One region of the Paenibacillus sp. TSM33 genome, then DNA from elsewhere that is predicted to be linked to it. Evidence: riboswitches for the same ligand, from Rfam matches in the RefSeq annotation. Region 1 holds a riboswitch; each other region holds the start of a gene.
What was found. A riboswitch is a leader RNA that binds a small molecule or an ion and turns the genes downstream of it on or off. The one in region 1 is predicted to bind thiamine pyrophosphate.

Region 1 (7,346 bases):
GCTTTTCGGAGAACGAATGTCACGCCAGGAAAGCAATAGAACTACGATTTTATCGTCCTGTTCAAGTATGGTATTCATGGGGTGATTCCTCCCCTTATCTTTATTTTGAACAAATACATATAGGCATCTACCACAAAGTAGAGAGACATAGCACCGTACACAATGAACTCCGATAGCAAAAAATCGATCGGGTCTGTGTGAGCCATATGAAAGGCTACTAATAAAGCTGCGGCTCCCGCCATCAGACTGAACATAAAGGTGCGTCTGCCCACCAATACGTGCACATGCACAAAAAACAGCACGATGGAAAAAAGCCAATACACCCAGCCTCCCCATGGAATATAGGCCTCAGCCGCCTGGTAAGAGACCCCAAATAATGCGGGAATAGAGGGTGGGAATATATAGGTCGTGCCCACATATACACACAGCGCGGCTACAGCCATTAACCCAGCATAGATTGCAATTAACTTGCCCAGAGCCTGGCGGTCATGTCCCTGCGCACCGATTTTGGGAATAAAGGCAGCAATCAGGCTGTACGAAACGTAATAGACTAATTGGCTGTACTTCAGTGCAATGGCATAGCTGCTGGCCTGCTTAGGAAAGTAATGCTGCACATACAACATGTCGATGGAAATACAAAACAGAATGAATAAATTCGTCATAAGGCTATCGGTGAAATCCTGACCGAGTGACTTCCATAGCCCAGCAGGGATACGTTCTCCACCGTATGTGAAAAAGGACAAGCCTCGGACGGAAACGATCCAGCCATGAAGCAATGACAGCAGCATTCCCCCACAGCTCGCTAATAGTAGGGCTTCCAGCTTTAACCCTAGTGCAGCCAGGACAAAAAACAGGCTTAGCTTCCCTAATACCTCAATGTAATAATTCACATTGAGCGCCAGCATGCGTTCCCTCCCCTGTAAATCTCCACGGCACGAACTCACCAGAATATGCAATCCGATCAAGGCATACAGCATGAACAGCGGACCGGACTCAACGCCCAATAGCGAGCGCAGCAACGGATGAAAGCAAAGTAAAATGATCATGGCAAGCAAAGTTAGCACTAGAGGTGCTTTTAGTAATAGGGAACCGAGCGGTAGGCTGCGTAGCGGAAGCTTCTGGTCACCCTTGGATACCAGCTTGGCGGTTAATAGTTGGATGGATAAGCCCAATACGGACAACAGTGCAAAGAGCGCCAACAGCGCGTTCGCTTGACCATAGGCTTGTCCGGTAAGATACCAGCTCGCTGCAATGTGGAAGAAAAAATTAAATCCGTTAAGCAGCACATTAAAGAGGGGAAACATCAACGAACGCAATCGGTTGTTCACGTGGTTATCTCACCCGCCGATCCAGTCGCCAAATCTCAATGATAGAGCGCAAAAAACGAATGGAATCCTTCCAGACATGAATGTGCGAGCCATCTCGGTCAATGCATTTGACTGGTAATTGCAGCACACGAAGCTGAAGTCGCTTGGCAATAAACATCATCTCCAGATCCAGCGCTAGTCCGAGTTGCTCCTTCAAATGTGGAAACATCCGCTTCACGGCAACCGAGCTCATCACTTTAAGACCCGTCTGGGAATCTACCACACCTGTTGGTAAAAAGGGGCGAGAAACGATCCGTTTGCCAAAGCTGACGATAGATCGCAATAAAGAACGATTCTCGGCGGTCATATCTTTGGTTCCGATCACAACATCATAGTAGCCCTGCTGAACAACATTAATCATTCTGGCAATGTCCTCAATAAAAAAGGAATCGTCCGCATCCACAAATACGTAGTAATCCGCACCGATGGTCCGCATTCCTTCCAGATACGTCCCTGCCTTGCGCGTATTGCGTCCCAATTCCCTTGTTTGAAGCAGTGGACTCAGGTTCTGGTTAATCCGGTTTACGGACAAGTCCGTTGCTGACTCCAGCGCTTTAATCAAGGCATTCGTGCCATCATGGCTGCCATCATCAATGAGATAAATCGAACCCTCTATAATATGGCTGCGGATAAAGACTTGCAGTCGCTCAGCAAAGGTTTTGACATGAACAAAACGTTTCTCTTCGTTGTATACAGACAAGATGAATGCAACATGTTGGCTTTTGGTCGAATACTCGGGATAGAGCAAGCTTTGTATTTCAGAAAGTATTTCTTCGGTATCATTAGCTTGCCAAAATAGCAGACGCAATCGGCCTACTCCGATAATTTGCACCATATGCTGATCACTGAACGGAAAGGTTACATCCGTCACTAATAGCAATGGCATTTGCGGAAATTGGCTACGGATCTGATTAGCTTTCCGCACGGCTTGTCCCGGCTCCCTATAATCTATCAGGCAGCAACTTGCGCCCTCGTAGACTGAAGCTGCCTCCGTGTCTTCACACTGTATATACTGGTAAAAACAAATCACATTGGGATAATCAATAGCCCTGTTGTTATCGCTAAAAATGGCTATAGGTCCCTGCACACAAACCTCTCCTTTTCCTCCGAATAATTCTATTTTGTTGAAAAAGAATTAAAAATGTTTGCTTAGTAAGATTAAATTAATGTCCAAATACTTCATATTTTCTTAACAAAATAGCTCACATCCCTTGATATCTAAGCATTCAAGAGAGGAAAAACTAATTTTCATATTTGATAAAAACAGAGTATTTAGACCTGATTCATTAAGACTATAACTGTGCGAATTACGAGGTTAATTCGAAACCAAAATTAGTTCTATAGGATTAATAAAAAGATACACATATGGTCATTTTGTCATAGATTGAAAGACGAATAAAACCAATTTGTACGTCCATACTATGGTCAACATGTCATCTTTCATCATGAATAATCATTAAAAACATAGAGAAAGAAGGTCTTTTTATGGAAGCATTTCATGTCAATCGTGATGGGTCATTATCTACTCCCTTACGAGGAAAGGACGTGCTAGCAAACCCTCTATTGAACAAAGGTGTGGCATTTACAGAAGAAGAACGCAGAGAACTGGGCTTGGAAGGAATTCTTCCTCCCACCGTCCTTTCATTGGAGAAACAGAGCGTTCGGGCATATCAGCAATTCCTGGCACAGCCCACCATGCTGCGTAAAAATGCTTCACTTAACGACCTTCACAATCGAAATGTCGTACTCTACTATCGACTGCTAACCGACCATCTGAGTGAAATGCTGCCTGTAGTCTACACACCGACTGTAGGAACCGCCATTCAAGAATACAGCCATGAGTACAACCGCCCTGGGGGCGTATATTTATCAATAGATAATCCGAACGGAATTGGACAGGCGTTCTATAATTCCGGCTTGCGTAGTGAGGATGTTGACCTGATCGTCGTGACGGATTCAGAAAGTATTTTGGGAATTGGTGACTGGGGTGTCGGGGGAATTAACATTGCTATTGGCAAACTTGCTGTATATACAGCTGCGGCAGGCATTCATCCCGGGCGGGTGCTGCCCATTGTACTGGATGTCGGCACGAATAACGAGAAGCTGCTGAATGATCCGCTATACATCGGAAACCGCCATAAACGAGTTCGCGGAGAAGCCTATCATCAATTTATTGATACCTTTATTAGTAAAACGTTAACCCAATTCCCGAAGGCGCTTTTGCATTGGGAGGATGTGGGCAGCGTGAACGCACGACACATTATAGGGAAATACGGTCAGAACATTCTCACCTTCAATGATGACATCCAAGGCACAGGAGCAGTGACATTGGCTGCGATTGTTTCGGCGGTAGGTGTCACCAAAACTCCGCTGCGTGAACAAAAAATACTTGTCTTTGGTCCAGGGGCAGCAGGAATCGGTAACGCCGACCAAATACGGAGCGCTATGATCGAGGACGGGCTTCCTGAAGAAGATTCATTCAGGTCGTTTTGGGCCTTTGATTATCGTGGGCTATTAACGGACGATATGGAAGATGTACTGGATTATCAGAAACCATATGTGCGTAGAAAGGAAGAAATCAGCTCATGGTCCCGTTCGGAAGACGATAAAATACCGTTGCTGGAGGTCATCCGTCAGGTAAAACCTACAATTTTGATTGGGACTTCCGGTGTAGCGGGTGCCTTTTCTGAAGAGATTATCAAGGAAATGGCAAAGCATGTGGAACGCCCGATCATTATGCCCATGTCCAATCCTACCAACCTTGCTGAAGCGGTACCCGAGGATTTGATACGATGGACTGATGGCAAAGCATTGATTGCTACGGGAAGTCCCTTTGAGCCCGTTACCTATAACGGTACGAAATTTGAAATTGGACAGGCGAACAATGCCTTTATTTTCCCGGGACTGGGTCTGGGTGCGATTGTGGTCAAGGCTAAAAGAATCACTCCTTCCATGTTTACCGCAGCTGCTGATGCCGTTGCCAATGCCGTAGATTCAAATGAACTTGGCGGTGCACTGCTGCCCCATATCCGAAAATTACGTGATGTCTCGTTCGCGGTTGCGGTTGCGGTAGCAAAGGCCGCAATTCAGGATCAGGTAGCTCAGGCACACCTTCCAAATATTGAACAAGCCATTCGGGATGCGATGTGGAAACCGGAATATGTGAAGGTCAAAGCCGTGGAAAGTATAGTCCATCACCCTCACTAATTCTTCACCCGAATCAAAAGCGGTTTGACATAACATAGGGAACGAATGTACAGTATTAGTCAAAAGAATAGGAAAGTCCACTAGGGGAGCCACTATGGCTGAGACAAGAATGAATCTTGGACCCTTTGAACCTGATCTAGTTCGTACTAGCGTAGGAAAGTGGAGCCTTCGTATATAAGGTTTCAAGCGTTTTTGCGCATTGAACCTATATTGAAGCCGCTCCAGTTTTCGGGGCGGCTTTTTGGCGTTGTTCCGAGAATTGTATCTTACGGGACTTCTTGTTCTCCATTTTTGTTGGAGGTGGGGAAATGAGCTTTTCGCAAGAGCTCCGTCGGCAGGCGGATGGCATTTTTCAAGCCATTTATGAGCATCCCTTTGTGAGAGGTATTGCTGAAGGAAATTTAACAAGGGAACAGCTGATTCACTATGTAAAACAAGACTTTGAATATTTGAACGCCTACATGCGGATTTACGGCATCGCGATCTCCAAAAGCACGAGCCGGGAGGATATGGCTGTATTTAACGAACAGATCTCTTTTATTCTCCACAGCGAGGTCCATCCGCATCAAAATTTTTGTGCTATCGCAGGTGTCACTTATGAAGAGATGCAGGGATATCCACTTGCCCCGTCCGCTCATCATTATATCCGCCATATGCTGACAGTCGCACATGAGGGTAGTCTTGGGGAAATCATGGCCGTGCTGCTGCCATGTCCATGGACATATCTTGAAATTGGACGCAGGCTAATGGATGAGGTAAGGCCAGACGAGTCTCATCCGTTCTATGAGTGGATTCGCTTCTATGGTAACCAGATTGAAGACGTAACTTCCAAATATCGAGAGCGTGTGGACGCTTGGGCGAAAGTCGCCACGGCTGCCGAGCGAGAGCGGATGATTGAGCATTTTATGCTAAGCTGCCAGCTGGAATATATGTTCTGGGATATGGCTTATAAGCAGGAACAATGGCCCGTCCAAATGCACGCTACGGTCTTGGAATAATCAGTATAGATGAGAGAGGATAAACATAATGAATATATGGGAACAAAGTTATTCGGAGCTCCTGACAAAGGTACAAAACAGCAACCCCCTCGTTCATAATATAACCAACGTGGTAGTCACCAACTTTACAGCCAACGGCCTGTATGCGCTGGGCGCTTCCCCGGTGATGGCTTATGCGCCCGAGGAAGTAGCAGATATGGCAAAAATAGCGGGCGCCGTCGTGTTAAATATCGGTACGCTAAACCGTGAGCTGGTGGATGCCATGATCATGGCTGGACAATCGGCGAATGCTCATGGTGTTCCAGTTCTGCTCGATCCGGTCGGTGCGGGAGCGACTAGCTTTAGAACCGAGTCAGCACTGCGGATCCTAAAAGAAGTTAAAATCTCACTAGTCCGGGGCAATGCAGCCGAAGTCGCCCATCTAATCGGAGAAGCCCGTGAGATTAAGGGGGTAGATGCAGGCGGCAGTGCTGACAGCAGTAATGTCGATCTGGCAGTTCGGGCTGCGCAAACGCTCCATACCATGGTTGCCATCACTGGAAAAGAGGACGTCATCACCGATGGGGTTGAAGTACGATTGATTAGTGGCGGAGACGCGCTGCTTACGAAGGTAACCGGAACAGGCTGCCTGCTGACCTCTGTGTTGGGCGCCTTTGCAGCAGTTGAACCCAACCTGCTGCTCGCAGGTACAGCAGGTTTGGCATTTTACGGTGCAGCGGCTTCCCGAGCCGCAGAGCATACCGCAAAGCTAGGGCCGGGCAGCTTCCAGATTGCCTTTCTCGACGAGCTTGCCAAACTACATACTGGTTCGCTGGAGGGGCATGTCACGATCCGTAAAGCCGGAACGACTACAGCAGGTGGTGCGCGATGAAAGACGTGCATGTACCGAGAGCGCTGACGATTGCCGGTTCAGACAGCGGCGGCGGGGCTGGAATTCAAGCCGATCTCAAAACCTTTCAGGAGCTTGGCGTATACGGTATGTCGGCTATTACGGCCATAACGGTACAAAATACTTTGGGAGTTCACGGTGTATATCCGCTGCCACAGGAAGCAACAGCGCAACAGATCGAAGCTGTAGGGTCAGATCTTGGAGTCGACGCCCTAAAGACTGGCATGCTGTTTGATGCAGGCATCATCCGTCTTGTGGCCGAGCAGATTCGAAAGTTCGGCTGGGAAAAGGTTGTCGTCGATCCTGTAATGATTGCCAAAGGGGGCGCAAAGCTGCTGCAACCCGAGGCGGTGCAGGCTTTGAACGACGACCTGCTCCCCTTGGCTCTGGTCGTCACACCAAATATCCCGGAAGCGGAGGCCTTAACCGGGATAAGCGTACGTACGATGGAGGATCGCCGCGAAGCTGCGAGACATATTAGCAGCCTGGGCCCCAAGTTCGTTGTGATCAAGGGCGGCCACGATGAGGAGAGCGAGAATAGCGGTCAGGTCATTGATCTCCTCTTTGACGGAACAGCCTTTACAGAGCTGGGCGGCAAGCGGGTGCGGACTGTCCATACACACGGAACAGGATGCACGTTTTCAGCAGCGATTACCGCTGAATTAGGGAAAGGCATATCTGTACCGGAAGCTATTTTGAATGGAAGAGCCTTTATTCAGGCAGCGATTGAGGATACGTTGTATTTGGGACAGGGACACGGTCCAACCAATCATTGGGCCTACCGCCGTCGTCAGGAGATCCTTCAATGAGCGGCCGGATATTACCTGAGATGATGCGGCGACATTTACAGATGTATCTGGTTCTCGGAAGCATGAACTGCCTTAC
Region 2 (7,346 bases), on a different contig from region 1:
CTTTGTTCAAATGGATAGCTATTATGAGCAAATACAAAAAATTCAGTAAGTAAGTTCAATAATGCTTAACCAATATTACAAGTTGAGGAGAGAAAAAGATGAATAATGCATCAACGGCATTAAAGGTAGCTGCTGGGATTTTTTTGACCATCGCACTAATTACGATTGTAGTTATACTGTTTATCTCAGCTCAGGAAGCCACTAAAACGGCACAAAACAATTTCGCCGATATCCAGACCGAATTGTCTCAGGCCTCCTTTACGGTATACGACGGCACGACGATTAGCGGCTCCCAGGTAACCAATGCGCTGCGGAAATTTCAGGGAAAGGACCAGTTCGGTATTCAAATTAAAACTGGCAAAAACATGTCAGGACAGTGGTACGGAAATGCTCTGAACATTAGTCCAGATAGTGAGCAGTATGGCGCTGTGAATGGCGGCAGTGATAAGACAGGAAAAATCGCGAATACACTGAATGAAAAGGAGAATGAATATGTAAATCCAAGTGGTAAATTCAAGGCTGAAATCGTTAAAGACAAATCTAACGTGGTACGTGGGTTGTTGTTTACCCAGTCTTAAGTAGTACAGCAAGAATAATAGTCATAAGGGAGATGTGAGCATGTCTGATCACGCTTCAAGTATGCTGCGGCTTGGTGTGTCAGTTATTCTATTTGTAACCGCATGTGCAGCAGCAGCAAACTTGTCCAGTCAACTGGATAGCGCACTGGAATTAAGGTCGCAGCAGGAGGAGCAATCTGAGGGACGGATCTCCCGTACTATAGGGGTTGAGACGCCGCAACGGATTAAAGGGACTCAAGTCATTCAGACCATTCGCTTGAACTTGCAGGAGGGGATTTCGGTTCAAGTTGACGGTTCAGAGTACGATGTATATTCTGAACCGTTTGAGCCTGATGTATCTTCCTTGGATGCTTCCTCTATATATGCCATGTACCCACAGCGTAATGGGAATGGAGACATAACATCTGTACGTTTTGAGAAATTGGGGGAGGACTGAAGTGGTTCAAACAATATCTAAGCTGTTGGCGGCGCTGCTAGCTGTATTGCTTTTGTACATCGTACCCGCAGCTCAAGCTGCTGAACGGCAAGATGATATATCCGGGTTAAATACATATCATTCGACTATACATTTTGTTGACATGGTAAGAACCAAAGGTTACATTACACCGACGATGTATAACGATTTTATGCTTGATCTGGAGCTGACAGGTAATACGTACGAAGTTGAATTGGAGCATATGCACAAAAAATATGTGCCGAATTATGCAGATGCGGCAAAGCCAGACAGTTTCCTGGGCGATTATGAAGCTGTATACGATGGTTACTATAACCCGCAAATTTTACCTGTACTGTTTCCTGATAATCAGCAGCCCAAGTCGGAACAGGCACGTCGATATACCTTGATGGCCGGTGATTATTTTACAGTACGATTACATAATACGAATCGGACTCCTGCGGATTTGTACAAATCATGGCTTCTGGGTGGAACAGATAACGAAAAGCCGGCAGTTTCAGCTTCTTACGGAGGCATGGTTTTGAATGAAGATTACTGATTTTGCAGTTATATTTATCTTACTCTTTTTGCCCTTTGGTGTGGTTAGTGATTTACGAGTGCAGAATCAGCGTGAAGCCCAGCAGCTAGAAATGAAATATACGTCTGCTCTCCGTACCGCTGTTCAGGATGCAGGTGTTGTGCTCTCACAGAATGAACGCCAGGAACGCGAGGCCGGATATGGATCAGATAAATTTTTTCGTGTAGATAAAGGAAAAGCACTGGCCACGTTCTTGCACACTTTCTTCACTAATATGGGCATTGATGGAGATACAACAGCACAACGTGCGTTATTGGATTACATACCAGTCGTTGTAATTCTGGATTATGATGGTTATTATACGTTCGCTTCAGCAACCTACAAAGATACGTATGGACAAGCGGTCATAGACCCCAAGTGGAGCGAAAAAAAGCCTTATGCCTATGTTGATGCAGCAGGCAATAGTGTGGGATTCACCCTGGACAATTATCTGCACGCATATGATGCGCGGAATCACAGATGGGTGGAGGGTTTCCAAAGGGAGCTTGAGGGTCAGACCCCTATTTCGTTACTGAATGATCCCAAAACATTTGAGCAAATGCGTCGTTCTACCATAGTTCGTAGCGTTCAGGAGGACTTGGCTCGAATGATTAATATCCACAACGAAAAGGCATCACGTAACGGCATATCTTATACGTTCACCCTACCACTTATTCCACAAGAGGAGTGGTATAACACGGTAGATGATGTGGGGATGATCGCTTTTGTCCAAGGTATTCCAGTTGGAGACAGGTATTACAATAACTACGGGTTTGGTGGTGGCAGAGTCGTTAGAAAGCAACCTATTATCGGTGGCATAGAACCAGACACTGGAATGAAATATTTTTATAGAGATTCATGTCCAGCTCCCTTTAAAGCGATTGAACATTTTACAAATGAAAAATCTGCGGCAGCTGCGGGGTACTTCGAGTATCAACATTATAATGACTTGAAATAATCACCCTCCGGGGTGGTTTTTCTTTTTTAGAATAATCTATATGAAAAACCTTAAATTTCGCTGTTTTCAATATTCCGATAAGGTTGCTGGATGTGCTACAATAAAACTTTGAAAGAAACGAAATGTAATATGAAATAAGAACAGTCGGCAGTGCCGATGACAATAAGGAGCCAAAAACAGCTTATGAGTTTATTGACTGTAGAAAATGTATCCCACAACTTTGGAGATCGTGCATTATTTAAAAATGTTTCCTTTCGATTACTTGCGGGGGAACGTGTAGGATTGGTAGGAGCTAACGGTGTTGGTAAATCGACACTCATGAACATTCTGACTGGAAAATTGCTTAAAGATGAAGGCAAAGTGGAATGGACTCCACGTGTACGTTATGGCTATCTGGATCAGCACACCAAGCTGACGCCAGGTAAAACAGTACGTGATGTATTAAAAGACGCTTTTCTTCCTTTGTTGGAATTGGAAAAGGAAATGATGCAAATTACTGACAAAATGGGAGAGGCTTCTCCCGAAGAGTTGGAAGTCTTGCTGGAACAGATGGGAGAAATTCAAGAGCAACTGGATATGGGGGATTTTTACCTCATTGATGTGAAGGTTGAAGAAATGGCGAATGGATTAGGTCTCTCTGCCATCGGACTGGATCGGGATGTAGCAGCACTTAGTGGGGGGCAACGGACAAAGGTGCTTCTTGCTAAGTTGCTGTTGGAAAAGCCGAATGTACTGCTGCTGGATGAGCCTACCAACTATTTGGATGTAGAGCATATTGAATGGCTTACGCGATATTTGAAGGATTATCCCTATGCTTTTATCCTAATTTCACATGATACTGAATTTATGAACCAGGTTGTTAATGTCATCTACCATCTTGAATTTGCTAAGATGACCCGTTATTCAGCTAACTATGAAAAGTTTCTTGAAATGGCGGATCTGAACAAAGCCCAGCATATTGATGCATATGAGAAGCAGCAGGAATATATTAAGAAACAGGAAGATTTTATTCAGCGCAATAAAGCGCGCGCATCTACATCAGGCCGTGCAAAAAGCCGTGAAAAGCAGCTTGATCGGATCGAACGTATTGATAAGCCTGAAGAAGCCGCAAAGCCAACCTTTCAGTTCAAAGAAGCCCGTGCAAGCGGGAAAACGGTTTTTGAGGGGATTGATTTTGAAATTGGCTACACTCATGCCCTTTTGCCTAAAATGTCTATGACGATCGAACGTGGCGAAAAGATCGCAATTGTTGGCTGCAATGGTGTTGGTAAGTCTACGTTGCTCAAAACCATTCTTGGGAAAATACCTCCAATCAGCGGAAAAACCTATCAAGGGGATTTCTTGCAGCCTGCTTATTTTGAACAGGAAGTAAAGGCGGAGAAAATTACACCGATTGACGATGTATGGAATGAATTTCCGCATTTGAATCAGCATGAAGTACGAGCGCATTTGGCGCGCTGTGGTTTGAAGAATGAGCATATCACCCGGCCTTTGTCTGCGCTTAGTGGTGGAGAACAGGCTAAAGTCCGCCTTTGTAAACTGTTAATGCGTGAGAGCAACTGGGTACTGTTTGATGAGCCTACCAACCACTTGGATGTCAAAGCAAAGGATGAACTCAAACGCGCTTTGAAGGAATACAAAGGGACCGTATTACTTGTATCCCACGAACCGGACTTTTACGAGGACTGGGTAACCAAAACGTGGAATGTAGAAGAGTGGTCTAGTAAAGTTAACTAAAATCCAGTTCTGACAAATTTCACACGACGTGGGGTTTGCAGAATTAGGAAAATATGCTAAGCTATCTTTAGCTGATACAATAAAATAGTCACACTAGGGGAGCCGCCCATGCGGCTGAGACGGAATAAATGGATTTCGGACCCTTTGTACCTGATCTGGGTTATGCCAGCGTAGGGAAGTGAGTTCCGTACAAACAAGGTAGCAGCTCTTTACTTTTGTTTGCGCGGGGAACGATATACGTCTACGGATATAATGTCCGTTTGATTTCGAACGTTCGTCAAACCACTTCCTTTGGAAGTGGTTTTTTGCATTTCAATCATCTTCATTTGTTCGAGCTTCCGTAGACGATTTTACATACGATCTCCTTTCATTATTGCTGGCACATGTGGCTGCTCCGTATGATATTACCTAATATGGGGCTGTAACTATATAGGTTCAGCTTATCCGATTATTTTATAACACTAGTTCAATTTTTTAGTCCAAGAGAGGTGAAAATGAGATCGAATTACACGTAATTACGATGGAAAGTGTCTCCTGCGTGAATGTACCCCAAGTGGCTGCTGCTATTTGTCCTTGTATTCATTATGTACACGCACGTTTGAAACAGAAGGGTGCCTCTGCTTTGCTTTCTTTGACTCGTAGCATGATCGAGCAGGGAGTTCCTTTGCAGCAAATTGTAGTAAATGACCGTGTGGACATAGCTATGCTTACCTTTGTAGGAGCTGTCCAGCTACCAGCTAATGGGTTATCTGTGGTGGATGCAAAAAGTCTAATTCCGAAGGGTACACGATGTGGAGTGTCTGTACATTCCTTGGAGGAGGCGCAGACTGCTGAGCAGGCGGGAGCAGACTATGTACTATTTGGCCATGTATATAAGACCCATTGTAAGAGCGGTCTTGTACCGCGGGGTGTAGCACAGCTTGAACGCATTTGCAGATTGTCGGACATTCCGGTGATAGCGCTGGGAGGCATACAACCTCACCATGTTCCAGAGCTTTATCATGCCGGAGCAAGCGGAATTGCAGTGATGTCTGGTATATGGGAAGCAGAGTCACCCGTTGCAGCAGCGATGGAATATAGGCGAATGATAGATCTTGTAGTTCACGAATCTGTAGCAAGAAACAAGACTAAAGAAAGCGGAATACTCACTGGAGAGGAGACACGGAACAAATGCCAAAGACACATACAGAGACAAAAGCGATAGGACACGCTGAATGCTTGGTCATAGGCGGAGGTGTGATCGGCAGTTCCATTGCTTATCATGTGGCTAAGGAGGGAAGAAGTACGATCATGCTGGAACGATGGATCCCTGGTGAGGGAGCATCAGGAGCAGCGGTGGGAATGCTGGCAGCGGAAAGTGAAGAGTTCGCAGACCATGAGCTGGCACGATTTGCCCGTACAAGTCGAGATGCATTCCCTGACCTTATCTGTGATTTGGAACGTTTATCGGGTATTTCAGTGGAATTTCGAACAGAAGGCTTTGTGACCCCCTTTCGTTCGGAAGCTGAGGGCCAAAAACGCTGGAATGCTGCCAATATGCGAGAGGATGATTGTCCTGTTTGGTGGGATGCCAGGGAAGTGGCCCGGCGGATTCCCGGCTTGGCAGATCAAGTAATTGGGGCTATATACCGATCAAAGGAGACACAAGTGGCCCCTGTTCAGCTTAGTCGTGCTTATGCAGGGGCAGCTGCGGTACTGGGAGCAACAATATGGTCCGGAACTCAAGCTGAGGAACTGGTCATACAGGACGGTCGAGTTTGCGGTGTGCAAACAGATAGTGGATTTTTTTCCTGCGATCAGGTCGTGATTGCCGCAGGCTTGGACAGCTTGAAATTGCTAGAACAGATTGGATTTGATTATCCACTTTATCCGGTTAAGGGCGAAGCGGTAGCAGTCTCCTTGAAGGATCATCCGTTGGATTATACCATTTATGCCGACGATGTTTACCTTGTGCCTAAACAGAATAACGAGCTTTGGATTGGTGCGACGAGTCTTCCGCATCAATATGACAAAGAGGTGACCGTAGGAGGCTTAGAAGGACTCTTAGCACGTGCATCTGCCTGGTTGCCCCGTGTACAAGAAGCTTCTTTTATACGTGCTTGGGCAGGCTTACGTCCGCAGGCAACTGCAGAGCGTCCTTTCATTGGCCCTATTCCTGGAGTAGAGGGTGCCTATGCTGCAGTCGGGCATTATCGCAACGGTGTCCTGCTTAGTGATGCGACTGGACGAGCGATGGCAGCCATGCTTAAAGGGGCTGGTGCGGCTGCACTTGGAATAAGCAAATTTTCTTCTGAACTCCTCAAGGAGGAAAGCTTATGAAGCTGACCATTAACGGACAGAGCATGACCATTTCTAATCGAATTACTCGTGTGGATCAATTGCTGCATGAACTTGATTTAAAGGTGAAAACCGTAGTGGTAGAGCTGAATCGGCATATATTGACCCGTGAAGATCATCATGAAACGGTACTTAAGGATGGAGATTGCCTGGAAATTGTACATTTTGTAGGAGGCGGTTGATCATGTTAACCATTGGAAAAGCAACTTTTACCTCAAGGCTGTTGCTGGGAACAGGGAAATTTTCGGATTTGGATATCCAATCCCAAGCCGTAGAGGCTGCTGAGACGGAAATATTAACGTTTGCCGTGCGTAGATTGAATTTAGAGGAACGGGATAAGCAGCATTTTCTTGATACACTGGATTTGAGCCAGTATACACTTCTTCCCAACACAGCAGGAGCAACAACGGCAGAGGAGGCAATCCGTATAGCCAAGTTGGCAAAAGCTTCCGGCTTGTGCGATATGATTAAGGTGGAGGTCATTGGGGATAGCAAGACGCTGTTGCCTGACCCTTTTGAAACGTTGAAAGCTAGTGAAAAGCTGCTAGAGGAAGGCTTTGTTGTACTGCCCTACATATCGGATGATGTGATACTAGCGAAGAGGTTGCAAGAGCTTGGAGTACATGCCGTTATGCCTGGGGCGTCACCGATTGGTACAGGACATGGTTTGCTCAATCCGTTTTCATTAGAGTTGATTATCGAGCAAGCGGAAGTTCCGGTTATCGT
Region 3 (7,346 bases), on a different contig from region 1:
GCCAAAAAGGCAGTACAACGCGGGCTCAAAAAGCCAGGCTATGTTAAAACAAGCTTGACACCAGGCTCGCTTGTCGTAACGGAATACCTGCAAAAAGCCGGGCTGATCGAACCGCTCGAAGCCCTCGGCTTCCATGTGGCAGGCTATGGCTGCGCGACCTGTATCGGTAACTCCGGACCCCTTCCTGACGAAGTGAGTCAGGCCATTACAGACAATGATCTGACCGTTGGCGCAGTTATTTCCGGTAACCGGAACTTTGAAGGACGGGTGCATGCGCAAGTCAAAGCCAACTATCTCGGCTCACCGCCACTGGTAGTCGCTTATGCTCTCGCCGGCACCGTTAATATTGATTTGGTGAACGAACCACTTGGTTACGATCAGGACAATCAGCCTGTCTACCTGAAAGATATCTGGCCTACTTCCGAAGAAATCAAGGAAGCGATTAGCCTGTCTCTGAGCCCGGATATGTTCCGTCGCAAATACGAAAATGTATTTACGGCCAACGAAAAATGGAATTCCATTCCGGTTCCTGAAGGCGAATTGTATGAATGGGATGAAAACTCAACTTATATTCAAAATCCGCCATTCTTTGAAGGGCTTCAGGATGGTGTGCAGGATATCAAGGAAATCCGTAATGCCCGTGTACTTGCCTTGCTGAATGATTCGGTCACGACGGACCACATTTCACCAGCAGGCAACATCGCCCCTTCCAGCCCGGCAGGACTGTACTTGAAGGAGCATGGCGTGGAACGCAAGGACTTCAACTCCTACGGCTCCCGTCGCGGTAATCATGAAGTCATGATGCGCGGTACATTCGCCAACATCCGTATCCGCAACAATGTAGCTCCAGGCACCGAAGGCGGTGTGACCAAGTACTTGCCAACGGATGAGGAAATGTCCATCTATGATGCATCCATGAAATATCAGGCAGCCGATCAGAACCTGATCGTCATCGCCGGCAAGGAATACGGCACAGGCAGCTCTCGTGACTGGGCAGCCAAAGGTACGCTGTTGTTAGGTGTTAAAGCCGTCATTGCAGAAAGCTTCGAGCGGATTCACCGCAGTAACCTGGTCGGTATGGGTGTACTGCCGCTGCAATTCCAGGAAGGCTATGGCTGGTCCAGCCTGGGTCTCAACGGTCGCGAAACCTTCGACATCCTCGGCATTGACAATGACGTGAAACCAGGTCAAGAACTTACGGTTGTAGCCAAACGCGAGGATGGCACCAAGTTCGAATTCCCGGTCACTGCCCGTCTGGACAGCACCGTCGACATCGACTACTACCACAACGGTGGTATCTTGCAAACCGTACTGCGTCAAATGATTCAAGCGTAATGATCGAGTGAATAATGAAAATCCCCTCCCAAATGCGGTGTAAACTGCAATGGAGAGGGGATTTTTTACATGCCCGAAGCATTCAGAAGAAAACACATGCCTATGGTCGAGAATACAACAGATATAAGAACTGTAATGAGACCAGGCAGGCTTTTCAACATTTCAGAGCCTTCTTCGCTCTTGAATCGACGTCTGAGAACAGGCTGAAGCAAAAGCATAATCATAAATGATATGAGGCTAAGTCCACATAACAACCATACCTCAGGAGAGGATTTGTCAACAAAACGGTCAGCCACCCCATTAAAACCGTAGTGGATTGCTACATTTCTGGGCATTGTCGAATACATGAAAAGGTAGATGACGAAAGGCAAAGCGGACACAAGAAAGGACAACACATTAAAAATATTTAATCTATTTCGCATGGAAGTTCTCCTTTTAGAGCTGATTCAATTCATATTATACACATATCAGCAATCTATATTTTTATATCCATGGCTAAGTAAAAGAGAAATTATGCGGTTAGCAAAAGACATTCTCACTACTAAATGCAAAAAAGCCGATCCTCTCAGGACCGGCTCTAGCCACGTTCTCTTATATCCTACCTTTGCATGCCAAACTACTTCGAAATATCCAAAAAGCCCTCTCCGAACACGTCCCGCACATCATGAATGGTGATAAATGCAGCTGTATCGATAGCTTTCACAATCTTTTTAAGCGCTGACACCTCTTGTTTGCTAATGACGATATATAAAACTTCTTTTGGATTTTTGGTGTAATATCCGTGGCCTGACAGGACGGTGACTCCACGATCCATTTGTGTAATGACCATCTCGGCAATTTTATCTTGATGCTCCGAAATGATCATGACCGCTTTTTTCGGATTCAATCCTTCAATCATGAAGTCCATCACCTTCGTACCGACGTACAAAATAACGATAGTCAGCATTAATTTCTCTGGACCAATAATAAAATAGGAAGAGAAAGCAACGATTAGATCAAAAAACAGCAAGGCATAGCTGATATTCCAGTCCAGATACTTGTTGGCAATCCGGGCTAAAATAACTGTTCCTGCCGTTGTACCACCGACCCGTACAATTAAGCCAATTCCAACTCCTATCATCACTCCGGCAAATATGGCATTAATCGTCGGCTCATGCGAATCAATCCGCCAGTTGACCGTTAAATGTAAAAACAACGAGTTAAAAGCGACCGCAATTATAGTGTACAGGGTCGTTCTCTTGTCCAAAAATTTATATCCAACAATCAGCAGCAAGCCATTAATCACCAGATTGACGATCGAGGGAGACCACTGAAACAGGTAGTACAGGATGATCGTGACCCCGGTAACGCCCCCCTCGCCAAACTCATTCGGGATCACATACAGATTAACAGCCAGCGCGAATAAAAACGCACCTACAATAATAAATACGATATCTGCCATGCTTTTTTTCATATATGTTCTAATCCTTTCTCTAACATTTCAACGGATGAATTGCCAGATGGATTGGCTGACTCTTCTTACCAAAATACGCTGACAACCAGTTCATGGTATCTACTACCCAACATAAAGTCAATACAACTTTGACACTTTAATTCGCCACCAGACTGCCTTAGTCCAACCTTAGAATTCTGCAGAATTCCGCTAATACAAGGTTATTCGACAAAAAAACACAATCCCGACTACTAAACCAGGAAAACGGGCCTCTAGCCCTTGTTTAGGCCCTAGGCACATTTTCCCCTAAAATGACCATCCTCCTAATACACAATTTGGACACATACGACCATATTCCTGTTTTATGTCAAAAGCGTTTTACTTTGGATAAATGCGGGTATAATGATTGAAACATTACCAAGCAACCTACACGGCATTACGACATCAAGTACATACAAATAGTCCTATACAGACGTCCTAAGCAACTCAATCTGAATTTGACAAAATGGAATTGGAGGAATGACCACATGAATACCATGAACTTAACTGTCCACACCCTGATGCCTTTTCACCACCAATACCAACGTGCCAACCCGGTGAGTATGCAGAAGAAAGAAGATAGCTCGGAGAAGAAGCTCAGCTTTCAGGACATTTTGAATGAAAAAATGGGTAAAAAATAAGTCGCCGTTAATCCGGTAGCATAATCCCGCTTTACATAAGCTGAAAAGCCGTGGTTTCTACATCGACTGTAGAGAACCACGGCTTTTTGTTACTCACGCGTTTCTAAACCTTAGCTCATACGTTCATGGAAATCAACCTCTGACGAGCTTAACTGTACTTTTCGTTGAGGCTTCCCAGTTGATTGACTTTCGTATCGCTACCGATTTTTACTGCCCAGCTTCCCGATACTGCTCTGCCTTCTCTCGCATCCCGGCGGCGACGGCTTCCTCGGCATTCAGTCCCTTATCGGCCGCATAGGCACGAATGTCCTGCGTGATACGCATGCTGCAAAACTTGGGACCGCACATCGAGCAAAAGTGGGCTTCCTTGGCCCCCTCTGCCGGTAGCGTTTCATCATGGTAGGACAAGGCCCGCTCAGGGTCAAGCGAAAGATTGAACTGATCGCGCCAGCGGAATTCAAAACGCGCCTTGGATAAAGCATCGTCCCGCTGCTGTGCCCGTGGATGGCCTTTCGCCAGATCGGCGGCATGTGCGGCAATTTTGTAGGTAATAACTCCCTCGCGGACATCATCCTTGTTCGGCAGACCCAAATGCTCTTTCGGCGTAACGTAGCACAGCATGGATGTCCCGAACCAACCGATCATGGCCGCCCCGATAGCTGAGGTAATATGATCATATCCTGGCGCGATATCCGTCGTCAGCGGCCCTAAAGTATAAAAGGGAGCTTCCTTACAAATCTCCATTTGTAAATCCACATTCTCCTTGATTTTGTGCATAGGGACATGTCCTGGCCCTTCAATCATGACTTGGACATCATGCTTCCATGCGATTTGCGTTAGCTCGCCCAACGTTTCCAGCTCCGCAAATTGTGCTTCATCATTCGCATCATAGATACTCCCTGGACGCAGACCATCCCCGAGAGAAAAGGCCACATCGTAGGCTTTCATAATTTCACAGATTTCTTCAAAATGCGTATACAAAAAATTCTCCTGATGGTGTGCAAGGCACCAGGCTGCCATGATCGACCCGCCCCGGGATACAATTCCCGTCATTCTATTCGCCGTCATCGGTATATATCGCAGCAATACACCCGCATGGATTGTAAAATAGTCCACTCCCTGCTCCGCCTGCTCAATCAGCGTGTCTCGATACAGTTCCCACGTCAGCTTCTCAGCTTCGCCGTTCACCTTTTCTAGTGCCTGATATAGCGGCACCGTTCCAATCGGTACAGGCGAATTCCTGATGATCCATTCGCGCGTCGTATGAATATTACGGCCTGTGGACAGGTCCATGACGGTGTCTGATCCCCAGCGTACAGCCCAGGTCATCTTCTCCACTTCTTCCTCAATGGAGGACGAAACCGCGGAATTCCCAATGTTTGCATTGATCTTCACGTGAAAATGGCGCCCAATAACCATGGGCTCGCTTTCCGGGTGATTGATATTAGAAGGTAAAATCGCTCGTCCAGCCGCCAACTCCTGCCGTACAAACTCGGGCTCTACTCCTTCACGGATCGCCGCAAATTCCATTTCGGGCGTAATGATCCCTTGCCGAGCATAATGCATTTGCGTCACGGTGCGTCCTTGCACAGCTCGAAGCGGACGGTTGGTCACGCCGGGAAATTCCACTGTCTCCCGTTTGGAGCCGGGCTTCAGCCCATTATCCTCCGGCTTAACGGCGCGGCCCTCGTAAGCCTCCACGTCCCCCCGTTCCAGTGCCCAAGCTCGTCGTAATGGTGGCAAGCCCTGATGGATATCCACCTGATAGGCTTCGTCCGTCATCGGACCGCTCGTATCGTACACACGCAACGGCTCATGATGCTCCATGCCCTCCGGCGTATGTGTGGGGTGCAGCGTAATTTCTCGCTCTGGCACGGCAATGTCCGGCCGAGAACCTTGAATATACACCTTACGGCTCCCCGGAAAGGGCTTTATCCCACTAGCTTGCTCCGCGTGGTCCTTCTCCCCCTCTACTTCTCTTATTCCCGTCAACCCTACATCTGCTAATTTCACTCCTGTTTCTTTTGTTCCTTCTGTTTCCGTCGGTTTCATGGTCCATTCCTCCCGTTTCGTTGAAATGACACACCGATCCGGAACCATTCCCAGGGTGGCGCTGATCTATGCAAAAAAGCCGGTTCCCTAGGGAACCGGCTAATCGAACGAGACAGCTATCCAAACCGTGCGCACGTGGAATAATCACATTCCAATGCGCGGCCGTAGATAGCAGCTGCGTATACATTTCAATGGCCGATTACTTCCCTACGCTGGTATGATCCAGATCAGGTGCAAAGGGTCCGGAATCTTGCCCGATTCCATCTCAGCCCGCATTACAGGCTCCCCCAGTAACTGTGATACTTACTATTCGCTTGAACTGGCGGCTATAACAGACAACCCGCCATCTCTATCAGACTACTTTAAATTTATGGCTTTGGCAACCCTCTATGGTTCCCTTTTGTGTTAACCCTGTTACGGGAGCATAAGCCCCATTTCCTTGGCCGCTTCGATCAAAATCGGAGCAAAATCATGCAGCGTCTCAGGCGCAAGTCGACTGACCGGACCGGATACAGATAAAGCCGCTGCCACCTGTCCCTTTCGGTTCACAATAGGCGCGGCCACAGCCGCAGCTCCTGGCTCACGTTCTTCATAGCTGGTCGCATAGCCCTTCTCACGAATGTCCTGGAGTTGGGCTTTATAAACCTCCGGGTCTACCGAAGGTGGCCATTCATCCCCGCTTAGCAGTACCTCCAGCTCCTGTGGCGGCATAAAAGCCGCCAGCACCTTGCTGGAGGCTCCCACAGCCAGCGGCATACGCGCTCCCACAGGCGCAACCCTGCGAATCGCCTGATTGCTCTGCACGGCTTGTATGCGAATACGCATGCTTCCATCCCGCAGGTACAAGCTCACCGTCTCCCCTAAGCGATCACGCAGTCCTTCCATTGCAGGCTGTAACAACACCGCTGGCTCATCGCTTTGGGACAAATGCGTGGACAGCTCCCATATGCGAAAGCCAAGCCGATATTTTTCCGTTTCGGCATTCCGAACGACAAACCCCCGATCCTCCAGCGTAGTCAAAAGACGATGAACGGTGCTTTTATGTAGACCAATTTGGGAGGCAATCTCCGTTAGACCAAGATCAGAATCTGCGGTAAAACACAGCAATATATCAAGTGCACGCTCTACAGCGCGGACGGTTAATTTACGGTCTTCCATCGCGAACCGCTCCTCTTGTATCCATATTCGTTTCACACTATGAAACATGGTTACATAAATTATATAAAATAGTCGCAGCCACTGTAAACCGATGTTTTTGTGACAACCACATTACAGAACAAGAACAAACATCGACAATTCTTTGCATCATTTTTACTTTTCCGGTTCAGGCGTTGACTTTGGATAATCCCCATCATACGATAATAGGTATCTATACGGACATACCCTACTATTTTCAAGTGGAATTATACCTAAATTCTATGATTCGAAAATCAATTTTATATAAGGAGGCTCTTACATGATTTCGACATCCCAGCGCAACGCTCAGCTACAGACCGCTGTTCAGGAGCCGTCCACCCCACTCTTTAATCCCCGTCTGCTGCGGTTCAAGCACATTGTGATTGCTCTGCTGCTGTCGGTTGTATTTTTTCTGTTGTTTTGCTTTATTGCCTTGCATGCTTACATCGCTTGGGTACTTACGAATCCCACTGTCGCACCCTTGTACTCTAATCCGATGCAGGCCAAAGGTATGCCATATGAGGAAGTCAGCTTCCCAGCCAAAGATGGCAGCCGTATGGTACAAGGCTGGTATATTCCGGCAGATCAATCGCGGAAAACGATTATTTTCAGTCATGGTTATGGGGCTAACCGTGAAGAAAGCTGGATTCCCATGTATGATCTGGCGCATT
Region 4 (7,346 bases), on a different contig from region 1:
CCGGCTTGTTGCTGTTCATCAGCCACGGGTGGTGATGTCAAGTCCGTCGGATGCAGACTCATATGTGCCACGTCCTTTCATTAATGCTTTAATGCAATATGTGAAGGCTATTCTTGATCGGGCTTCCAGTGCACCAACCATTTCTCCAGTAGTAGAATAACGACAAACATCAGTAAGCTGAGTGTAACAATAATACCGATAGCGGCAAAAATGAGATCCGTACGATAGGCAGATTTTTGCAGCAACATATAATATCCAATTCCTTCACTGGCTCCAATCCATTCGGCAATAATCGCGCCCATCACACTGTAGGTAGCAGCGATTTTAATGCCAGAAAAGACTTGTGGCAGGGAGTGAGGCAGCTCCAGCTTCATAAAAATAGCCCGGCGGCTTGCACCCGACATCCGCATATAGTTCATCATCATACGGTCTGTCCGTGTCAGCCCATCCATGGCTGCTACAGCCACGGGAAAAAAGCATACTAATGTAATGACCATAAGCTTGGGCAGCACGCCAAAACCGAACCATACCATGAGCAACGGACCGAGGGCGATAATCGGAATGTTTTGGCTAAGGATCAAGAGCGGGTACAGAGCAGATTTGAGAAAAGGAATCGTATGAAGAACGATGGCGATCAACAGTCCAGTTGCTGTCCCTATAGCAAATCCCGCAAGTGTCAGGCGAATCGTAGCCCATGTATGGGTGCCAAGCAACGCCGATTGCGCCATGCCCTCTTGAACGATTAGGGATGGAGCTGGCAGCAGCCAGGATTCAATATGTAAATAGGAAACCGCTCCCTGCCAAGCCGCTAAAAAGAAGAGGACCGCCACAAGGGGCGGCCATACGCTTTTCCACCAGGATGCGTTCTTGCCTTTCGGATTCATGGGCGATACTTCTCGGTCAGCTTGTTCATGCTGATGCCCTGCGGGTTATGTGCGATTTTGATCTGTGAAATGACACTGGGACTTCCAGCTTCTGTCAAGGCCTCGTGCATATCTTTGACGACTTTCAGCAGTTCGTCCAGTTCGCCCTCCATTGTCGTATCCAATGGATTTACCTGATGCTTGACACCGGAACGCTGGATGAACTCAATCGCCTTGTCTACATAGGGATAAGAGTCTTCGTTATTAGGAGTTTTAGGGATGACTTGAATACTAAGAAGTGTATTAGCCATGTGAATTTCACCTGTCCTTTAGTTTTAAGTTCTAGGAAAATAAGATTGGTTTAAGGTGGTTGAGACCGCTTCGCGTTTCATTTGATCTTACGATCGCTGTTGCCGGGGGATTCTTTGAATTAATTTTTAAAGGTAAGAATCCAACAGCAAAGGCGACCGCTTCGCTTCTCCAGATTCAAATGAACCGCTCCGCTGCCAACCGTCTTAAAAGCACCTTATTTTTAAAGCTAAGTTGTGTGGCATTTTTACACATAAGCGCACCTGCTTTTGCGTTTAGATACCATGAGACTAAAGAAGTAGACCAAGTGGAACGAGAACGAAGTGGACGGAATGGTGCTGTACAAGCGAAGCGGTCGCTTTTGTCCCTGGATTTCTACCCTGCTGAGGACTTTATTTCGAGAAATCCGGGGGCGGTGGCGCTGGGAAGCACCATCCGTCCGCGTAGTGGAGCCTCGTTCACTTTTCTAGCTCAGTCTTATTTAGCTGGTAATTTAGCGTTTTAACAAAATGATCAACGCTTGGGCAAGAAGTCGTTTGTGAAGGCTTTATCGACTTCCAAAGGTTTGCTGAGCAGCTTGCGTTCATACATCCAGTCTGAGTAGTTTTGCCATACCTCCGCTTTTTGTACGCCCCATTGCGTGGCATCGTCCTGATAACGCGGGCTTAGCCATTTTTGGCTAGCAAGTACCAGTTTTTTGTCCAGCTCCGGCACAGCTTTGCTTAAGATATCTGCGGCTTCTTCCGGATGGGCGATGGTGTATTCATAGCCTTGTGCGGTAGCGTCCATGAACGCTTTGACTAGGTCAGGATCGTTTTTTATCGTCTGTTCATTGCTCACAATTACAGGTGTATAGTAATCGAGACTTTTGGAATAATCTTTTACATACAGCATATCCAAGGGCTCGCCTCGAAGCTTGGCCTCAATCCCGGTCCATGCGTAAAATATCCAGGCAAAGTCAATATCCCGCTTCACGGCTGTAAAATAGTCTGCATTGCCCATATTGACGATTTTCACTTTGCTCACATCACCTTGGTCTGAGTCCATGATGGATTTCATGACCGCTTCTTCTACAGGAGAACCCCAGCCGCCGTAGCTTTTACCCTCGAAATCTTTCGGGCTTTTAATTCCGCGGTTTACCGGAGCTGCGAAGCCAGAGGTGTTATGCTGAATCACCGCAGCGATAGATACGAGTGGTACGCCTTGGATGCGAGCCTGAGTGACGCCTTCTTGATAGCTGATACCAAAAGGTGCAGCATTCGAAGCAACCATTTGGTCGGCTCCCCCTGAACCAGGTTGAACAATTTGGACATTTAAGCCTGCTTTTTCGTAAAATCCTTTGTCCTTGGCGACATAGAGTCCCGTGTGATTCGTATTGGGTGTCCAGTCAAGTACGACTTTAACATCTTTGAGCCCCTTTGCCGAGGTAGACGTTGAAGTGTCGGCAGCAGGAACCTCCTTTTGCGATGTAGGGTGATTGCCGCCGCAAGCGGCCAGAGTCAGAGCCATGAGCCATAGACTGACCATACTCAGGCTTAACATTTTCATGCGCTTCATCGTTGTGTTCTCTCCTTTTTAATTACCCGTTATCCGTCCAATCAGACAGCTTATGTTCCCCATTTTCACAAAATAACATCTGCCGGAACGCAATCTTTCCAACAACTTCATCTTCAACAAAAAAAGCGCCCCGAGATTCGGGACGCTTGCGCTTGTATATACCAAAGTAAGGGATGTCCTGTTTTAATAAAAGGTACATCTTGCTTAAGCATTCCTACGCTGGCATTACCCAGATCAGGTTGTAAGGGTCAGTGTCTTGGGACACACTCTCAGCCGGCCGATTCCAGCACCCCTGGCATTGTATGGTTTAATGGGTTCGTTATTCGGGTTTACTACGACGATTATATGCCTTGAAGGCGGGTCTGTCCAGCCTTAAGGAAGCGCTCACGGTTCATTTGCCGAACGACAGGGTACACTTTTACTGTGAGCTTCGATCTGAAAATGAACATGAATCATTCAGAACTGATCCGGTCATGTTATTTCAGAACAGCTGCACAGTATGTCCAGAAGAGCTGGTGCCAAAGTGGCATAGCCCTATAGAATTCTAATTCGTAAAAAGGAGTTGTTGTACTGTGGGTAAAACGGAGACATTGGATCGTAGTCAGCTGGAACAGGCCATCGTGAAGGCTTTGGATAACAACAAATTTTGCTCGTTAGGTACGGTAGAGGACGGGAAACCGAAGGTACGCTATATGGCCCTTTTTAACGATGGAATGAACATTCATCTGGCGACAGATCGCAAAACACATAAAGTGGAGGAGCTAAAGGACAATCCGAATGCTTATCTGCTGCTGGGTTATGAAGTGGGTGGCACGAAGGAAGTCTTGGAAGTGGAAGCTACCGTCCAGGTTACAGCTGATGAGGGGTTACGCAAACAAGTGTGGAATGACTCTCTGAAAAAATGGTTTTCTGGACCGGATGATCCCGATTATGTCATTTTAGACGTCAATCCGACTCGTATTGAGTACGTGGGTCAACAAACGGAGCGCCAAGTGTGGACGAAATAGAAACAATATAAATTTATAAGTCAGTAAATTCCCGACCTTTTCAGGAGATTTACTGGCTTTTTTTGTGCAGAAACTAATTACTTTTTCATAAATATTTTAAGCAAATGACTACTCTTTTGTCCTACGTTGGATTAAAATAGGAATGGTGGGTTCAAAGCTTACATATATGTGCAAAAGTATGTATATGAGGCATACACCTTAATGAGGAGGGGTATATTTTGTTATTTCGTAAAAATTGGTTTAAAGGGTTTACAGCAGCAGTTGTAGCTTGCAGCCTGCTGGTGTTTTCAGCAGCTCCATCCTGGGCAGCTAGCGATTCCCGCGATAGCGCTACGGTGAATCTGCGGATCATGGAGACAACGGATATTCATGGGGCGCTGATGAATTATGATTACTATTCAGACAAAGAAACCAACGAATATGGCTTGGTTAGTACAGCTAGTTTGATCCAGAAGGCACGTAGTGAAACAAGAAACAGTATGCTGTTTGATAACGGTGATTTGCTGCAGGGCAACCCATTAGGCGATTATATGGCCCGCAACAAAACCTTTGAGAAAGAAGGCGGTGTTCATCCGGTCTATAAGATGATGAACTTGATGGGCTATGATGCAGCTACAGTGGGTAACCATGAATTCAACTACGGTCTCGACTTTCTGGACAAATCCCTCAAGGGCGCTGACTTTCCTTACGTAAATGCGAACGTTTATGTTAATAAAGGGGGCCAAGCTACTAAAAACTATTTTACCCCTTATCAGATTCTTGATAAAACAGTAATGGATGAGAAGGGCGAAGAGCACACACTCAGAGTGGGTGTAATCGGTCTGGTAACACCTCAAATTATGCAGTGGGATGAAGCCAATTTGAAGGATAAGGTCGTTACGAAGGATATTGTGGAAACAGCCAAAAAGTTTATTCCTCAAATGAAAACAGAAGGGGCTGACATTATTGTCGTGCTTGCACATACAGGGTATGAGGATGTGCCGCAAACGCCAATGATGGAAAATGCCGTTAAATATTTGAGCAAGGTAGACGGAATTAACGCGATTTTGTTTGGGCATGCTCATAAATCTTTCCCAAGCTCAGATTTTAAAGATATGAGCGGGGTAGATCTGGATAAAGGAACCATTAATGGCGTACCAGCAGTAGAAGCTTCATCGTGGGGCAAGGATCTGGGTATTATTGATCTGAGCCTTGAAAAGAAAAACCGTGAGTGGCACGTCATCGACTCTCAGTCTCAAGTTCGTCCAGTTGTGAGTACCACTAATCAGGCTGCGCAGTTTATTCCTGATTTTAAACTGGTTGAAGCGGTTAAAGAAGAGCACCAAGGAACGCTGGATTATATTCGTCAACCTGTCGGTACAACGACTGCACCGATTACCAGCTACTTTGCATTAGTGCAGGATGACCCGTCCATTCAAATTGTGACAAATGCACAGAAATGGTATGTTCAAAACCATCTTAAAGGAACAGAATACGAAAATCTCCCTGTATTATCGGCAGGCGCTCCATTCAAAGCCGGTGGTCGCAACGGTGCCGAGTATTATACCAACATTCCTGAAGGTACAATAGCGATTAAGAACGTGTCCGATCTGTACGTGTATCCGAACACGGTTCATGCCGTAGAAGTTACTGGTGCTGAAATTCAGGAGTGGCTGGAGTGGTCTGCGGGTCAGTTCAACCGCATTGATCCTAGCAAAACAGAGGAACAATCGCTGATCAACAGAGATTTCCCAACCTACAATTTTGATGTGATTGACGGTGTGAATTACCAGATTGATGTAACTCAGCCTGCACGATATGATGCCAAGGGAACTATTATTGATTCTTCGGCCCATCGTATCAAGGATCTGCAATACAATGGGAAGGCTATTGATCCTGCCCAGAAATTTATCGTTGCGACCAATAACTATCGTGCTTCCTCCTCCAAATTGGCCAACCCAGATGGCAAACGAATTGTGATGGCAGCACCGGATGAAAGTCGCCAAGTCGTTGTCGATTATATTCGTACGAACGAAACGATTAACCCGTCAGCGGACGGTAACTGGTCTATTGCTCCTTTTGGTCAGGCCAAGGTTACCTTTGAGTCCTCTCCTGATGCCAAAGACGTGCTGGCAGGCAATCAACAAATTTCATACTTGAGCAGCGCGGGAGACGGTTTTGCCAAATACAGCTTGAAAGCTGGTGCTAAACCTAGTGCAGCCACGACTCCTGCAAAGGAAGCTGTGGTTCCCGCGAAAGCTACAACGAAGACAGCTGTCAAAACGACTAAACCTGCGGCTGCAAAACCAGCTAAAACAACGAAGCCAAAGGCATCTAAGTAACTGGGATTTTAGTTTCCACTCCATATCAGAATGAAGCAGTAAGTCTCTTTAAATGAAGAGATTTGCTGTTTTTTTTTGATGCCAAATACAACATTACCGCGTCTATCATGAGTATAAAAAGGCTTTGTTTTTGTCGAAGATATACTTAAGTCCTAAGTTATTGTTCGGATTAAGCTTATTTTTTGTCAAAACACGTAATTATATAGTACTTTTGTTCTAATTATTTGTGATATAATGGTGAAAAAACCGGGGAATTGTTCCGAGGAGGACCATTATGACTTGCAGCAATTGCAGCATCATATTACCTATTAAGGATCAAGGATTGCTGAAAATTAGGCATTCTAGGGTGTCGCTTACTCCAGCATTAGAGGGCTTGGGTATGCTATCGGAACAAATGAAACAAGAACATTGGTGTGAGGGTAACATCGTGTTTCGCTATGACAGCCGTTCACAGTTGGAACAGCTGGTTAACGGACTGGCTCGTCTGCCGCAGGAGTGCTTGGACCGAATGCAAGTTGTGGTGACTGGCTTGCATCATGTTGAGGGATTTGAGGACTGGCTTTTATTTAGTCAATTGCAAGCTCGACTGCAACATCCGGATCTGGTGAGTATTATTAAGAATCAAAACTTTACCAGCCATATGCAGCCTATTGTTGACTATAAGCTGAATATCATCGGCTTTGAGTTTTTGCTGCGTCCATCACAGCCAGATAAGTCTTTTCAGCCTTTCCGACTGTTTGAAGTCGCCCGTGAAGCTGGCTTGCATGCTCATTTGGATCGCTCGGCTCGTATTTCCGCTATTGAAAAAAGTGCGACATACCTTCCGATGGGAATTAAACGATTTATTAACTTTCTCCCTTCAACCATTTATAATCCGGCTTATTGCTTGAATCATACCTTTGAGATAATTGATCGGTTATCCATGAATACAGAGGATTTTGTGTTTGAGGTCGTAGAGACGGAAGAAATAGACGACCTGAATTTTTTACATCAAATCTTTGAACAATATCGTACACGGGGAATTTCAGTGGCACTGGACGATGTAGGAGCAGGCTATTCTACGACAGAGCTTATGAATTGCCTCCAGCCCGATTATGTTAAAATTGACCGCAGTATAATTGATGGCTGTCATAGAAACAGTGATCAGAAACGGCAAATTACAGGGATAGTGGAATCCGCTTTTCGTTTTGGTGGTCAAGTGTTAGCTGAGGGTGTAGAGCAAATGGAGGATTTTGAATTTTGTCGTGATGCAGGTGTGTCACTGGCCCAGGGTTATTTGTTTGGTAAGC

Region 2: another riboswitch for thiamine pyrophosphate. It lies ahead of ACN6NF_RS13195 (thiamine phosphate synthase); the one in region 1 lies ahead of tenA (thiaminase II).
Region 3: another riboswitch for thiamine pyrophosphate. It lies ahead of thiC (phosphomethylpyrimidine synthase ThiC); the one in region 1 lies ahead of tenA (thiaminase II).
Region 4: another riboswitch for thiamine pyrophosphate. It lies ahead of ACN6NF_RS01910 (ABC transporter substrate-binding protein); the one in region 1 lies ahead of tenA (thiaminase II).

The regions. Positions count from the first base shown of each region.
Region 1 is NZ_JBLZXB010000018.1:88,724-96,069, forward strand. Features, by position in the region: gene ACN6NF_RS19380 (glycosyltransferase family 4 protein) at 1-78, opposite strand, end outside; gene ACN6NF_RS19385 (polysaccharide biosynthesis protein) at 75-1,328, opposite strand; gene ACN6NF_RS19390 (glycosyltransferase) at 1,333-2,454, opposite strand; gene ACN6NF_RS19395 (NAD-dependent malic enzyme) at 2,853-4,574, shown strand; TPP riboswitch at 4,647-4,749, shown strand; gene tenA (thiaminase II) at 4,883-5,572, shown strand; gene thiM (hydroxyethylthiazole kinase) at 5,601-6,443, shown strand; gene thiD (bifunctional hydroxymethylpyrimidine kinase/phosphomethylpyrimidine kinase) at 6,440-7,270, shown strand; gene thiE (thiamine phosphate synthase) at 7,267-7,346, shown strand, end outside.
Region 2 is NZ_JBLZXB010000017.1:295,252-302,597, reverse strand. Features, by position in the region: gene ACN6NF_RS13225 (hypothetical protein) at 1-49, shown strand, start outside; gene ACN6NF_RS13220 (hypothetical protein) at 99-578, shown strand; gene ACN6NF_RS13215 (hypothetical protein) at 619-1,014, shown strand; gene ACN6NF_RS13210 (hypothetical protein) at 1,016-1,570, shown strand; gene ACN6NF_RS13205 (hypothetical protein) at 1,557-2,546, shown strand; gene ACN6NF_RS13200 (ABC-F family ATP-binding cassette domain-containing protein) at 2,730-4,283, shown strand; TPP riboswitch at 4,369-4,477, shown strand; partial or broken gene ACN6NF_RS13195 (thiamine phosphate synthase) at 4,804-5,391, shown strand; gene thiO (glycine oxidase ThiO) at 5,454-6,602, shown strand; gene thiS (sulfur carrier protein ThiS) at 6,599-6,802, shown strand; gene ACN6NF_RS13180 (thiazole synthase) at 6,805-7,346, shown strand, end outside.
Region 3 is NZ_JBLZXB010000009.1:131,532-138,877, reverse strand. Features, by position in the region: gene acnA (aconitate hydratase AcnA) at 1-1,335, shown strand, start outside; gene ACN6NF_RS03885 (DUF1648 domain-containing protein) at 1,401-1,757, opposite strand; gene ACN6NF_RS03880 (YitT family protein) at 1,952-2,788, opposite strand; gene ACN6NF_RS03875 (hypothetical protein) at 3,295-3,447, shown strand; gene thiC (phosphomethylpyrimidine synthase ThiC) at 3,655-5,499, opposite strand; TPP riboswitch at 5,687-5,798, opposite strand; gene ACN6NF_RS03865 (IclR family transcriptional regulator) at 5,914-6,657, opposite strand; gene ACN6NF_RS03860 (alpha/beta hydrolase) at 6,956-7,346, shown strand, end outside.
Region 4 is NZ_JBLZXB010000006.1:16,060-23,405, forward strand. Features, by position in the region: gene ACN6NF_RS01890 (ABC transporter ATP-binding protein) at 1-62, opposite strand, end outside; gene ACN6NF_RS01895 (ABC transporter permease) at 108-884, opposite strand; gene ACN6NF_RS01900 (thiamine-binding protein) at 881-1,174, opposite strand; gene ACN6NF_RS01905 (hypothetical protein) at 1,234-1,677, shown strand; gene ACN6NF_RS01910 (ABC transporter substrate-binding protein) at 1,686-2,729, opposite strand; TPP riboswitch at 2,924-3,033, opposite strand; gene ACN6NF_RS01915 (pyridoxamine 5'-phosphate oxidase family protein) at 3,302-3,736, shown strand; gene ACN6NF_RS01920 (bifunctional 2',3'-cyclic-nucleotide 2'-phosphodiesterase/3'-nucleotidase) at 3,955-6,057, shown strand; gene ACN6NF_RS01925 (EAL domain-containing protein) at 6,332-7,346, shown strand, end outside.